3 regions of the Klenkia sesuvii genome follow, and region 3 is predicted to be linked to each of the others. Evidence: predicted binding sites of a transcription regulator. Region 3 holds the regulator's gene; each other region holds the start of a gene.
The links. The regulator LexA, encoded in region 3, represses DNA repair genes until DNA is damaged. The targets are predictions, from matches to a motif close to TCGAACANNTGTTCGA.
Positions count from the first base shown of each region.

Region 1: ruvC (crossover junction endodeoxyribonuclease RuvC) is a predicted target of LexA. The motif match lies at 2,185-2,200, and genes of this name have one in related genera.
Region 2: TEK04_RS08300 (HNH endonuclease signature motif containing protein) is a predicted target of LexA. The motif match lies at 2,948-2,963, and genes of this name have one in related genera.

Region 1 is NZ_JBAPLU010000003.1:127,688-132,540, reverse strand. It holds gene pdxS (pyridoxal 5'-phosphate synthase lyase subunit PdxS) at 1-680, shown strand, start outside; gene pdxT (pyridoxal 5'-phosphate synthase glutaminase subunit PdxT) at 677-1,294, shown strand; gene TEK04_RS04145 (YebC/PmpR family DNA-binding transcriptional regulator) at 1,326-2,078, shown strand; gene ruvC (crossover junction endodeoxyribonuclease RuvC) at 2,218-2,814, shown strand; gene ruvA (Holliday junction branch migration protein RuvA) at 2,811-3,461, shown strand; gene ruvB (Holliday junction branch migration DNA helicase RuvB) at 3,458-4,531, shown strand; gene yajC (preprotein translocase subunit YajC) at 4,681-4,853, shown strand, end outside.
Region 2 is NZ_JBAPLU010000006.1:181,811-186,663, forward strand. It holds gene TEK04_RS08290 (type I restriction-modification system subunit M) at 1-393, shown strand, start outside; gene TEK04_RS08295 (restriction endonuclease subunit S) at 390-1,547, shown strand; gene TEK04_RS08300 (HNH endonuclease signature motif containing protein) at 1,557-2,930, opposite strand; gene TEK04_RS08305 (DEAD/DEAH box helicase family protein) at 3,168-4,853, shown strand, end outside.
Region 3 is NZ_JBAPLU010000012.1:65,961-70,813, forward strand. It holds gene TEK04_RS13045 (vitamin B12-dependent ribonucleotide reductase) at 1-939, opposite strand, end outside; gene nrdR (transcriptional regulator NrdR) at 1,118-1,669, opposite strand; gene TEK04_RS13055 (LysM peptidoglycan-binding domain-containing protein) at 1,993-2,331, opposite strand; gene lexA (transcriptional repressor LexA) at 2,850-3,662, shown strand; gene TEK04_RS13065 (hypothetical protein) at 3,685-4,800, opposite strand; gene TEK04_RS13070 (phosphatase PAP2 family protein) at 4,772-4,853, opposite strand, start outside.

The DNA.
Region 1 (4,853 bases), on a different contig from region 3:
GGATCATCGACGCCGTCTCCATCCCGGTGATGGCCAAGGCGCGCATCGGGCACTTCGTCGAGGCACAGGTGCTGCAGTCCCTCGGGGTGGACTACATCGACGAGTCCGAGGTGCTCACCCCCGCCGACGAGGCCCACCACATCGTCAAGACCGACTTCACCGTGCCCTTCGTCTGCGGGGCGACCAACCTGGGCGAGGCGCTGCGCCGCATCTCCGAGGGCGCGGCGATGATCCGCTCCAAGGGCGAGGCCGGCACCGGCAACGTCGTCGAGGCCACCCGGCACATGCGCGCCCTGCGCGCCGGCATCCGGGCCCTGGGCACCCTCGACGAGACCGAGCTGTACGTCGCGGCCAAGGAGCTGCAGGCCCCCTATGAGTTGGTGGCCCTCGTCGCTCGTACGGGCAAGCTCCCCGTCGTGCTGTTCACCGCCGGCGGCATCGCCACCCCCGCCGACGCGGCGATGATGATGCAGCTGGGCGCCGAGGGCGTGTTCGTGGGCTCGGGCATCTTCAAGTCCGGCGACCCGGCCCAGCGCGCCGCGGCGATCGTGCAGGCCACCACCTTCCACGACGACCCGGCGGTGGTCGCCAAGGTCAGCCGCGGGCTGGGCGAGGCCATGGTCGGCCTCAACGTGGACACGCTGCCGGCCGACCAGAAGTACAGCTCGCGCGGGTGGTGAGCACCCCGCTCGTCGGGGTGCTCGCGCTGCAGGGCGACGTCCGGGAGCACCGGGCAGTGCTCGAGCAGCAGGGCGCGCGCACCGTCGCCGTGCGGCGGCCCGAGGAGCTCGACGGGGTCGACGGGCTCGTCCTGCCGGGCGGGGAGTCCACGACCATCGCCAAGCTCGCCGACCGGTGGGGGCTGCTCGAGCCGCTACGCGCCGCCGTCCGCGGCGGGCTGCCGGCCTACGGCTCCTGCGCGGGGATGATCCTGCTGGCCGACCGACTGCTGGACGCCGCTGGTAATGCCATCCCGGACCAGCAGACCATCGGCGGCCTCGACGTCACGGTGCGCCGCAACGCCTTCGGCCGGCAGGTCGACAGCTTCGAGTCCGAGGTCGCGGTCGAGGGCCTCACCGGACCGCCCGTGCACGCGGTGTTCATCCGGGCGCCGTGGGTGGAGGAGGCGGCGGACACCGTGCAGGTGCTCGGCCGGGTCTCGGGTGGACCGGCCGACGGTAGGATCGTCGCGGTCCGCCAGGGCGACGTCGTCGCCACCAGCTTCCACCCGGAGCTCACCGGCGACACCCGCATGCACCGGTTCTTCGTGGATCTGGTGCGCGAGCGGTCCTGACGGACCCCCGACCTGCGAGCGAGGAGACAGCATGAGCGGCCACTCCAAATGGGCGACGACGAAGCACAAGAAGGCCGGCCTCGACGCCAAGCGCGGCAAGCTCTTCGCCAAGCTGATCAAGAACATCGAGGTCGCGGCCCGCACCGGTGGTGGTGACATCAACGGCAACCCCACGCTGTACGACGCCGTCCAGCGGGCCAAGAAGTCCTCGGTGCCCAACGACAACATCGACCGCGCGGTCAAGCGGGGGGCGGGCCTGGAGGCCGGCGGCGTCGACTACTCGACGATCACCTACGAGGGCTACGCCGCGGCCGGGGTCGCCGTCCTCATCGAGTGCCTGACCGACAACAAGAACCGCTCGGCCATGGAGGTCCGCACCGCCATGACCCGCAACGGCGGCTCGATGGCCGACCCGGGCTCGGTGTCCTACCTGTTCAGCCGCAAGGGCGTCGTCGTCGTCCCCTCCGCCGGCACCACCGAGGACGACGTCATGCTCGCCGTGCTCGACGCCGGCGCCGAGGAGGTGCGCGACCTCGGCGACACCTTCGAGGTGGTCTGCGAGCCCACCGACCTCGTCGCCGTCCGCACCGCCCTGCAGGACGCCGGGATCGACTACGACTCCGCCGAGGCCGGGTTCGTGCCCAGCGTGCAGGTCGAGCTCGACGCCGACGCCGCCACCAAGGTGTTCAAGCTCATCGACGCGCTCGAGGACTGCGACGACGTGCAGAACGTCTACGCCAACTACGACGTGTCGGACGAGGTCATGGAGACCATCGACGCCTAGCAGAAGGACCCCCGTGCCCCCCACCGCTCGCAAGCTCGCGGCGGGACCTCGCACGGGGGCCGGCCGGCGTGCCGCCGGGAGACCGGTCCCTCCGGGGCCTAGACTCTCGAACGCCTGTTCGTACGGTGGGGGGTAGTCGGTGCGCGTGCTGGGGATCGACCCGGGGTTGACCCGGTGCGGGTGGGGCGTGGTCGACGGCCGTCCCGGCGCCCGGCCCACGGCGGTGGGGGTGGGGGTGGTGCGCAGCGACCACACGCTCGCCCTGGAGCTGCGGCTGCTCGAGCTGCACACCGCGGTCACCGCGCTGCTGCGCGAGCACCGGCCCGACGTCGTCGCCGTCGAGCGCGTCTTCCAGCAGAACAACAAGGGGACGGCGACCGGCACCGCGCAGGCCGCCGGCGTGGCGGCCCTCGCCGGGGCGCAGGCCGGCCTGGCCGTGCACTGGCACACCCCGAGCGAGGTCAAGGCCGCCATCTCCGGCAGCGGCCGGGCCGACAAGGAGCAGGTCACGCTGATGGTCACCCGGGTGCTGGGCCTCGCCACGCCGCCCAAGCCCGCCGACGCCGCCGACGCGCTGGCCCTGGCGGTCTGCCACGTCTGGCGCGGTCCTACCCAGGACCGGCTGCGGGTCGCCGCGCTCGCCGCCGGGGCAGGGGTCGGCGCCGCGCCGTTGTCGGTGGCCACCCGGTCGGCCGTGCGTCCGGGCCGGTGGCAGGGCATCGGGAGCGGGCGGTGATCGCCAGCGTCGCGGGTCGGGTCGCCGCGGTGGGTCCCGACGGCGCCGTCGTCGAGGTCGGCGGCATCGGCCTGGCCGTGCAGTGCACACCGGGCACGATCGCCCGGCTGCAGGTGGGCGAGAGCGCCCGCCTGGCCACCAGCCTCGTCGTGCGCGAGGACTCCCTGACCCTCTACGGGTTCGCCGACGACGACGAGCGCCAGCTGTTCGAGCTGCTGCAGACCGCCAACGGGGTCGGCCCCCGGCTGGCCCAGGCGGTGCTGGCCATCCACCCGCCCCGCGACGTCCGGCGGGCGGTCGCCACCGGTGACCTCAAGGCGCTCATGCAGGTCCCCGGCATCGGCAAGAAGGGCGCCGAGCGGCTGGTGCTCGAGCTGCGCGACCGCATCGGCGCCCCCACCGGCGACGTCACCCTCGACGCGGTCGCCGCCGCGGCCGGGGCCACCGGGTCGGCCGCCGTCGCCCCGGTCGCGCCCTGGCGCGACCAGCTGACCACGGCACTGGTGGGCCTGGGCTGGACCGTGCGCGAGGCCGAGGGCGCCCTGGACAAGCTCGCCCCCGTGGTCGATGAGCAGATCAGCGCCACCGGCGGCGTCGACGTCGCCGTCCTGCTGCGCCAGGCCCTGCGGCTGCTGGGCCGCTCGTGACCGAGTCCGACGCCTCACCCTGGGCCGGGGACGAGGAACGGGTCGTCGAGTCGGCGCTGCGCCCGCACTCGCTGGCCGAGTTCGTCGGTCAGCCCAAGGTGGCCCGGCAGCTCGACCTCGTGCTGGAGGGCGCCAAGCGCCGCGGCCGGCCGCCGGACCACGTGCTCCTCTCGGGCCCGCCCGGGTTGGGCAAGACGTCGCTGGCGCTCATCATCGGCGCCGAGCTGGGCACGTCGGTGAAGATCACCTCGGGTCCGGCGATCGAGCGGTCGGGGGACCTGGCGGCGATGCTGTCGAACCTGGCCGAGGGCGACGTCCTCTTCATCGACGAGATCCACCGCATCGCCCGCCCCGCCGAGGAACTGCTGTACATGGCGATGGAGGACTTCCGGGTCGACGTCGTCGTCGGCAAGGGGCCCGGGGCCACCGCCATCCCGCTGGAGATCTCACCCTTCACCCTGGTCGGGGCCACCACCCGCGCCGGGCTGCTGACCGGCCCGCTGCGCGACCGGTTCGGGTTCGTGGGGCAGATGGAGTTCTACTCCACCGAGGACCTGCAGTCGGTGCTGCGGCGCAGCGCCGACCTGCTGGGTGTGGCCATCGACGCCGACGGGTCGGCCGAGATCGCCGGGCGTTCGCGCGGGACCCCGCGCATTGCCAACCGACTGCTGCGCCGGGTGCGCGACTACGCCGAGGTGCGCGCCGACGGGCGCATCACCGAACCGGTGGCCCGGGCCGCCCTGGCGCTCTACGACGTCGACGAGCTCGGCCTGGACCGGCTCGACCGGGAAGTGCTGCACGCCCTGGTCGCCAAGTTCAACGGCGGCCCGGTCGGCGTGGCCACCCTCGCGGTCGCGGTGGGGGAGGAGCCGCACACCGTCGAGGAGGTGTGCGAACCCTTCCTCGTGCGGGCCGGGCTGCTGGCCCGCACCCCGCGCGGACGGGTGGCCACCGAGGCCGCCTGGACCCACCTCGGGCTGCACGTGCCCGAGGGCGTGTGGCTGCGCGGTGGCACCCCGCCGGGCGCGCCCGGCGACCAGCCTGCACCGCCCACCCTGTTCGACGCCTAGACTCCTCCGCGCTGGTGCGCCCACCCCTGGTGGCGCGCGCCCTGCGCCGGTCGCGCCCGCGGGCGCACCGCAGCCGACGTCCCCGACGCGACCGCTCAGCGGCGGCCGCACAACCGCGCCGAACCGCGCGGTGGAGAGGCACGACAACCGTGGAGCAGTTCTTCCCGCTCATCCTGCTGGTGCTGGCCTTCGCGCTCCTCATCGTGCTGCCCGCCCGGCAGCGCAAGAAGATGGCCGCCAACGCCCAGGCCCTGCAGGAGTCGCTGACCGTGGGCTCCCCGGTGATGCTGACCAGCGGCCTGCACGGCACCGTCGCGGCCCT
Region 2 (4,853 bases), on a different contig from region 3:
TTCAAGCCGTACGCCGGGGTGTCGACGGCGATCCTCTTCTTCACCCGCACCGACTCGGGCGGCACCGAGGATGTCTGGTTCTACGACGTGCGCGCCGACGGCTTCACCCTCGACGACAAGCGGAACCCGACGATGGCGAACGACCTGCCGGACGCCCTGGCCCGCTGGGCCGAGCGCGACAGCGAACGCGAGCGTGCCCGCACCGAGCAGAGCTTCACCGTGACCAAGGCCGACATCGTCGCCCAGGGCTACGACCTCTCCCTGAACCGCTACAAGGAGGTCGTCCACGAGGAGGTCGAGTACCGCGACCCGCTGGAGATCATCGCCGAGCTGGAGCAGATGGAGAAGGAGATCCAACAGGGCCTGGCGGAGCTGAAGGCCATACTGTCGTGAATTGGCCGGTCGTATCCCTCGGTGAGGTTGCTGCCATAGACCGAGTCAGTGCAGATCCGACCACCCTCGATCCCTCGACTCCTTATGTGGGCCTTGAGGACATCGAGCGAGGCGGGCGGCTGATCGGGCGCCGATCCATCGGAGAAGCGCAGGTAACTAGCAATAAATTTCGTTTCGACGCACCGCACGTCCTTTTCGGCAAACTGAGGCCGAACTTGGCTAAGATTGCTCGGCCCAACTATTCCGGTGTGTGCAGTACAGATATCCTGCCCATTCGGGTCGGCAACCGATTGGATGCCGGCTACCTGACCCACTACATGAGGCAACCAGAGGTCGTCGCCTGGTCGGCATCCCAATCGGCGGGAGCCAACCTTCCTCGGTTGAGCCCTAACGCTCTTCTTGGTCTGGTCCTGCCGCTCCCGCCGCTCGATGAGCAGCGGCGGCTTGCGGTGATCCTGGACAAGGCCGAGTCGGTGGTCCGCTCTTGGAGTCGGGCAAAATCCGCTGCAGACGGACTAGCGGGAGCAATCTTCGATCAAATGTTCGGTGACCCCGTTCGAAACATGCTGGGGTACTCCGTGCGTGAGCTCAAAGACTGGGTCGACCCTCGATCCCCGATCACCTATGGAATTCTGAAACCTGGGCCCGACGAACCCGACGGTGTTCCATACATTCGCGTTGTCGACATCCGGGACAATGAGATATTGACGGGCTCCATACGTCGGACCAGTGCGAAGATCGCGGACTCGTACCGCCGGTCGACGGTCGCTTCAGGCGATCTCGTGATATCCATACGCGGCCATGTTGGCCGGCTAGGAGTTGTGCCACCCTCTCTCGACGGTGCGAACATCACCCAGGACTCCGCGCGCCTCCGTATAGCCGGGGCCGCCGGGTCGTATGTTGCGGCCGCATTGGAGACACCTGCGATGGTCCACTGGATGGCGCAGCGCACGAAAGGAGTGGCTGTCCGCGGAATAAATATCGGCGATCTCCGGCAGGCTCCGGTGCCAGTGCCGCCAGAACCTGAGATCGAGAGATTTGCTGCGGCCAGAGCCGAGGTCCAACGTTTTCGACGAAAAGCTCTAAAGCAAATGTTCGAAGCGACCTGTCTTGCTCGATCTTTGCAGCAACGGGCCTTCTCCGGGCAGCTTTGATTCACGGTCTCACCCTTGGTGCGCGGACCACCCGACGACGATTTCGCTTGCGTCACCTCGGTACGTCCGCCATCGCCGTTCGCTCTGTTCCCACTCGACCTTGAACCCGTGATGCACCTTCGTGTGGTGCCGTTCGCACAGCAACGCGGTGTTCTCCACCGATGTCTCACCGTGATCAGCGACCCACTCCCTGACGTGGTGGGCGTCGCACCACCACGTCGGGGCTGAGCAGCCGGCGAAGACGCATCCTCCGTCGCGGGCCTCGGCGGCCTTGCGGATGTGGGCGGGCACCAAGCGCTGCGCTCGGCCGATGTTCAGCGGCATCCCGTCGGGGCCGAAGAGCACCCGGGTGATGATCGAGTCGCAGGACAGCTGCTGGGCGGTGGTGTTGGCGACGATCTGGCCCGATCCGAGCCGGGCGGCGTCGCTGACGACATCGGTGTCGAGCAGGTCCTCGGCGGAGATGGTGACCGCGACCTGGGCGCGGTGCTTGCGCAGCATCGGCACGTCGTCACCGCACGCCAGCTGGGCGTCGGCCAGCTGCACCAGGGCGTCGCCCATCTGCTGGGCGTGGTTGCGGTCGTCGTCGGCGATCCGGCCGGCCTGCTGGAAGGCTGTCAGCACGGTGGACACCTTCTCGAAGCCGAGGGCGTCGAGCCGTCCGTGGATGGTGCCGCCGCCCGACGCCGAGGGCGTGAGATGCAGCTCGCGCTGCTTCGTCGGGTCGGGCTCGGGGCCGTCGGGGTCGATCCAGTCGAGCAGTCGCTTGGTCACCGCGGGGAGCGCTTCTGGTGAAGTGCCCGTGGCGGTGTCAAGGAGTGTCTGCTCGATCTCGGCGACGTCGGCGCCCAGCTCAGCCGCCGCGCTCAGCCGGGCGGGTGTCGCGACAGCTGCGACCACGGCCGTCTGGTCTGGGGTCACGCGCCCTTCGACGGCAGCCGCGGCCCAGGCCGGCAGCTGCTCCAGGGTGCGCCCGGCACGCACGGCACGGGCTGCCGTCGCCGGGGAGACGTTCAGGTGGCCGACCTGCCATGACTTCATGCTCTTGTGGCCGTCGAACTCGGCGGCCTGCGCGCACTCGGCGGCCCGGACGGCCTGCGCCCGAGCGGCGTCGACGACGTTCTGCAGCTGGGTCAGACCGCGCACCCGGGCCAGCAACTCGGCCGCCTGCACCGCCGAGCCGCCGGCGGGTTCGGCCCCGACCAGGCCCTGTGCGCTGGCCAGGACGGCCGCGATGTCGGCCGGCAGCTGCATCGACACCTGCCGGGCTGCGGCCCGCGCCGCGGCCTTCTCCTCCTCGTGCAGATCGCCACCGCCCGACGCCGAACCGCCCGCGAAGGCACCACCGTCCGGGAAGGGGTCGAAGCCGCCGTCGAGACCCACAACCCCTCCTCGTTAAGTCGAACACGTGTACGAACGATACCGCAGTCGAGGTGGTCGAGCAAGACGAAAGAGCAGCTCAGGCCGGCGATGAGCCAAGAAGACCCCGGGCGACGAAACCAGCTTCGGGACGCCGTCGTGACAGATACCCAGACGAAAACGATGGAGTCTCGTAGGGTGACGCCTCGGCCACCGTGCGACACCCGAGGCCGCTGACCGACGGGGGCAGGGCACCGACCGATGAGCAACTTCGGCTTCCTCGCGCAGGACTGGCCCGTCGTCCACGCCGACTGCGTCCGCGCCGAGTCCTACCTGGGCTCCGACCCGCGCGGCACCTGCATGTATGCGCGCCGGGCCGCCGAGCAGGTGGTCGCTCACGTCTACACGGTCGACGCGCTACCGCTGCCCTACCGGGACGACCTCGCCGGCCGCATCGCCGAGCCGGCGTTCAAGAACCGGGTGCCGCAGGGCATCACCACCAAGCTGACCTTGCTGCGCAAGCTGGGCAACACCGCCGTGCACGACAGCAAGCCCATCCCGCCCCAGGCGGCGCTCGACGCCACCCGCGAGTTGTTCCACGTGGTCGTCTGGACCGCGCAGCGCTACTCCCGTATCCCCGGCGCCGTCCCCGTCGCGGCCCGCTTCGACCCCGCTCTGGCGCGCCGAGCGGCCCCGCTCAGCCACGACGATGTCCGCAAGCTGGCGGAGAAGTTCCGCCAGCAGGACGAGGAGCACGCCCGGGCACTCCGCGAACGCGACGACCTCGCGGCGGCGCAGGCCGCCGAGATCGCCGAGCTGCGGCAGCAGATCGCCGACGCCCAGGCCGCGCACGCCGTCGCCGACACCCACGACTACGACGAGGCCACCACTCGCACGGCGCTCATCGACGAGCTGCTCCGGGAAGCCGGTTGGCAGCTCACCGATCCCCGTGACCGCGAGTACCCGGTGACGGGTCTGCCGGTCGGGTCGGGGAACGGCCGAGCGGACTACGTGCTGTGGGGTGCCGACGGGTTGCCGCTGGCGGTCGTCGAGGCGAAGCGCACGAGCGTCGACCCGAACGCCGGCCAGCATCAGGCCAAGCTGTACGCCGACGCCCTGCAGCAGATGCACGGACGCCGTCCGGTCATCTTTTGGACCAACGGCTACGAGACCTGGATGTGGGACGACGCCGCGGGCTACCCGCCGCGCCGGGTCGAGGGCTTCCGCACCGCCGACGAGCTGCACCTGCTCGTCCAGCGGCGCAGCATGCGGGCCTCCCTCGCCGACATCCCGATCAGCGACACCATCGTCGAGCGCCCGTACCAGCTCCGTGCCATCCGCGCGGTGGGCGAGGCCTTCACCGACAAGCAGCGGGCCGCGCTGCTGGTGATGGCCACGGGGTCGGGCAAGACCCGCACCGTCATCGCGTTGGTCGACCAGCTCATGCGGGCGGGATGGGTCAAGCGGGTGCTGTTCCTGGCCGACCGCCAGGTGCTGGTCAAGCAGGCGGCCAACGCCTTCAAGGCGCACCTGCCGAACGTGACCACGATCAACCTGCTCGACGAGAAGTCCGCCGACGGTCGCGTGTTCGTCTCGACCTACCCGACGATGCTCAACCTGGTCAACGCCACCGACGGCGGCCGGCGGCTCTTCGGGCCGGGCCACTTCGACCTGGTCGTGGTCGACGAGGCGCATCGGTCGGTTTACCAGAAGTACCGCGAACTGTTCAGCTGGTTCGACGCCCTGCTCGTCGGTCTGACCGCCACGCCCAAGGACGAGATCGACCGCAACACCTACTCGCTGTTCCACCTCGAGGACGGCGTCCCCACCGACGCCTACCCCCTGGGCGACGCGATCGACGACGGCTACCTCGCCCCGCCGCGGGCGTTGTCGGCCCCGACCCGGTTCCTGCGCTCGGGCATCCGGTACGACGACCTCTCCGAGGAG
Region 3 (4,853 bases):
CCGCGACCGCAGGCCGAACCCGGTGCCCTCCTCGACCGCGCGCATGAACTCGTCGTTGACCCGGACCGAGTTGTTCGCGTTCTGGTACTGGACGCTGGTGATGTCCTTGCCGCCGAGGTCCATGTCGTACCCGGCGTCGCGCAGCGCGCGGATCTTGTCCTCCTCGCGCGCCTTGGTCTCGACGAACTCCTCGATGTCGGGGTGGTCGATGTCCAGCACGACCATCTTCGCCGCGCGACGGGTGGCGCCACCGGACTTGATGGTCCCGGCCGAGGCGTCGGCACCGCGCATGAAGGAGACCGGGCCCGAGGCGGTGCCGCCGGAGGACAGCAGCTCCTTGGAGGAGCGGATGCGGGAGAGGTTCAGGCCGGCACCGGAGCCGCCCTTGAAGATCAGGCCCTCCTCGCGGTACCAGTTCAGGATCGAGTCCATCGTGTCGTCGACGGCGAGGATGAAGCAGGCGCTGACCTGCTGCGGCGACGCGGTGCCGACGTTGAACCAGACGGGCGAGTTGAAGCTGAAGTACTGGTGCAGCAGCATCCAGGTCAGCTCGTGCTCGAACAGCTCGGCGTCGCCCTCGGTGGCGAAGTAGCCGTGCTCGCGGCCGGCCTCGGTGTAGGTGAGGACCACGCGGTCGATGAGCTGGCGCAGGCTGGTCTCGCGCTGCGGGGTGCCCACGGCGCCGCGGAAGTACTTCGTGGTGACGATGTTGGTGGCGTTGATCGACCACTCCGAGGGGAACTCCACGCCCCGCTGCTCGAAGTTGATCGACCCGTCGCGCCAGTTGGTCATGACGACGTCGCGCCGCTCCCAGGTCACCTCGTCGTAGGGGTGCACGTCGGCGGTGGTGAACACCCGCTCGACCGTGATGCCCTTGCGGCCGACGGCCTTGCCGTTGCGCTTGCGGCCGGACGAGATGCGGTCGGTGGTCTCGGTCAAGACTCCCCCTGGGGTTCGTGTGTCGACACCTGGCCGGTGGACCGGGTGCAAGGAGCGTGCGGAGCTGGTGGCGCGGTGACCGGACGACGTCGGGTGGGACACGAGCCGGTCGGAGGTGCATCGGGCGGCTGCGACGGGGAGGGCGCAGCACGCGGTCGGTGAGGTGGCGGGTCGGCGGTCAGTCGGCGGGGACGACGGCGCTGTGCGGGGCGGCGTGCGGGGCGGCTCCGCCGCGCGGGATGACTGGAGGCGGCAGGTCGGCCGAGGCGATCTCGGCCACCGAGGCCGCCTTGGCCCGCATCTCGGCGATCTCCTTCTCGAAGTCGGCCGCCGAGGTGAAGGAGCGGTAGACGCTGGCGAACCGCAGGTAGGCCACCTCGTCGAGGTCGCGCAGCGGGCGCAGGATGGCCAGCCCGACGTCGTGGCTGGGCACCTCGGCCGACCCGCTGCAGCGCACGGCGTCCTCGACCTGGGCGGCCAGCACCGCCAGCTGGTCCTCGTCGACCGGGCGGCCCTGGCAGGCGCGCCGCACGCCGGCGATGACCTTGGCGCGGTTGAACGGCTCGGTCACCCCGCTGCGCTTGACGACGGCGAGCACCGCCTCCTCCACCGTGGTGAACCGGCGACCGCACCCGGGACAGGAGCGGCGGCGACGCGTCGTCGCGCCCTCATCGGTCTCGCGGGAGTCGACGACCCGGCTGTCGGGGTTGTGGCAGAACGGGCAGCGCACCGGGTGGTCTCCTCCCTGCGACGGGCTCCCTGTGGACCCCGCGGGGGACATCCGGTGGACGACCTCGGGGAAACCTGGGGAACAGCATGTGGACGGAACGACATCTCTGTAACTACTAGATGTTGTGGTCAGACTAGCTCCGCACCCCTACAGGTGCGCAACTCCGTACCGGCGTGTCGTCTTCCCCGGACGCGTACCCGCAGGTGGACGCCACGGAGCACGCCAGCGGTCCCACCCGCCCCACGCCGACCACAGCTCCTGCCAAGACCGGGCACCGCACGTGGCACCGCCACGCCGGCGCGCTCGGCGGCGTCGCTGCGGGGTCACGGCAGCAGCAGCACCTGGCCCGGCACCAGCGAGGCATCGGTGAGCCCGTTGACCTCCTGCAGGGCGTCGACCACCGCGCGCGGGTCGACGTCGGGCGCGATCGACTGGGCGATCGACCACAGGGTGTCGCCGCTGTGCACCACGACGCTGGACCGCCCGGCCAGCTCGAGCGCCGGCTCGTCGGCCGACCCCAGCACCGCGGACCCGACGACCGCGGACACGGCCACGACGGCGCCGACCCCGAGCCCGGCCAGCACCCGCCGGCCGCGGCGGGTCAACCGCACCGGCGCCTGCGCGGCGCGCTGCGGCGGCTGTGCGATGCGCGGTCGGGCCACCGGCCTCGGTCGCAGTCCGACGACGTCAGCCGACCCCGGACGCAGCGGGAGCTTGGTTGCCCCACCCGCCGGGACCGTCGACGCCGCCACCAGCGCGCGACCGGCGGGGTGGTTGCCCCGGCGCCGGACGGCGGCGGGCGCCGGGGCAGGAGCGGGGGCAGGGGCAGGGGCAGGGGCAGGGGTAGGGGCAGGGACGGTGTGCAGGTGGGGCGCGGTACCGGCCATGGTGGGTCACTCCTGTCGCTCGTCCGGACCCCCACGCGGGGCCCGGCACGCTCGAACGGCTGTTCGATCGAACGTCTGTCCGATGTCTACCGCACCCCTCCGACAAAATCGAGATGACACGGGTGGAACTTCGAACACGTGTTTGAACTGGCGGCCGCGAGGCGTTACGGTGCGTACTGATCAACCCCTGATCGATCCACCGCTCGATCGACCTGGTCGGCCCACCGGTCCCCGGACCGCAGCCGGTCGACCGCACAGCACGGTCGCGCCACCGCGACCGACGAGGAGGACACGTGGCCAGCTCGGGAGACACCCCCGGCGGGACGAGCACCGGCAAGCGCACCGCGCGGTCGAGGGCGGGCACGTCCTCGACGTCCGGCACGGCCGAGGCCGACCGCGGCTCGGTGCGCGAGTTCCCCGAGCGCGGGGAGGCCGGCGACGGCCTCACGCAGCGCCAGCGACGCGTGCTGGAGGTCATCCGCGACTCGGTGGAGCGTCGCGGCTACCCGCCGAGCGTGCGCGAGATCGGCGAGGCCGTCGGGCTGTCCTCGGCCTCCTCGGTCGCCCACCAGCTGTCGGTGCTGCAGAAGAAGGGCTGGTTGCGCCGCGACCCCAACCGGCCCCGCGCGCTCGACGTCCGGCTGCCCGGCGACCACCCCGAGGCCGACCCCTCCGGCGCGGGCCTGGCGGCCACCGGGGCGGGTTCGGGCGTCGACGACCCCCGCGTCCCCGCACCGACCTACGTGCCGCTCGTGGGCCGCATCGCCGCTGGTGGGCCCGTGCTCGCCGAGCAGGCGGTCGAGGAGGTCTTCCCGCTCCCGCGGGAGCTGGTGGGCGAGGGCACGCTGTTCATGCTCAAGGTGACCGGTGAGTCCATGGTCGACGCCGCGATCTGCGACGGCGACTGGGTCGTCGTCCGCCAGCAGGCGACCGCGGAGAACGGCGAGATCGTCGCGGCCATGATCGACGGCGAGGCCACCGTCAAGACCTACAAGAGGCGGGACGGGCACGTGTGGTTGCTGCCGCACAACCCTGCCTTCGAGCCCATCCCCGGTGACGACGCCACGGTGCTCGGCCGCGTCGTCACGGTCCTGCGCCGGGTCTGACCCGGCGCCGGGTCGGCCTCCGTCAGCGCCGGCGGAGTCGGCCCACGCCGGCGACCAGCACGGCCGCGGCGACCACGGCGATCGCCCCGGCGGTCCACGGCGACAGGCGGGGCCGGGCCGGGTCGGTCGCCGTGCCGGCGACGGCCGGGTCGGTCCCTGCCGTCGCCGCGGCCGGGGACAACGCCCCCACGGCCGGCAGCAGGGTCAGTGCGGCCGGGAGACCCTCGCCGGTCACCAGCAGGCTGCGCCCGTCGGCGGCGAACGCGATCGCCTCGCCCTGGGGGGCCTCGGGCAGAGCCACCCGCACCGGCGGTGCGGCCAGCGCGCCGACGACGTCGGACCCGGCCATCGACCACACGTACGCGTCGGTGTAGGTCCGCAGCGCCAGCAGGGCGCCGTCGGGGCTGACGGCGCCACCGGTGACCATGAGCTGCCCCGCCCGACCGACCGGCCCGCCGGGGGTGCCGGTCAGGGTGAAGGACAGGTCGGCCACCTTCTCCATCGGCACGGCCGCCTCGGCGTCCAGCGCCTGGGCGGGGCGGTAGACGGCGCTGGCGCCGAGCACCTCCTTGGTCACCAGGTAGGGCGTGCCGTCCGGGGCCAGCAGCAGTGCCTCCGCGTCGTGCGGGCCGTCCGGGTAGGTCAGGCGGTACACCGGCGAGCTGCCGTCGGGGCGCAGGGCGATGAGGGCCACGGTGGTCCGGCCCAGACGGTTGTCCCCCGTGTCGGCCACCCACACCGTGCCGTCGGCTCCCAGCGCGAGGTCCTCGGGGTCGTAGGGGTCGACCGCGGCGGTCCGCTCGCCCACCACCGCGCACGCGCCGTCGAGCTCGTGCACCACCACCGAGTCCCCGCCGTCGTTCATCGCGAGGGTGGTCGACCCGGCGACCGCCAGACCCGACATCTCCGGCAACCGGGCGTCGGTCACCGAGCAGACGTCGGTGGGGTCGCCGAACAGGACCGTCTCCTCGGCGGCCGCCGTCTGCACCTCGGGTCCCGGGGACCCGGCGGCGAGGAACGAACCCGGCAGGAACGGCCCGGCCAGGACGGCGGCGCTGAGCGCGGCCGCGGTCAGCACCGACCGGGGCCACGACCGCCGGGCCGTGGCCTCAGGCAGCGGTTCGCCGTCGAGGAGCACGTACGAAGCGTGACAGCACGGTTGCGTCGAGTGCATGCACCACGCCCAGCAGG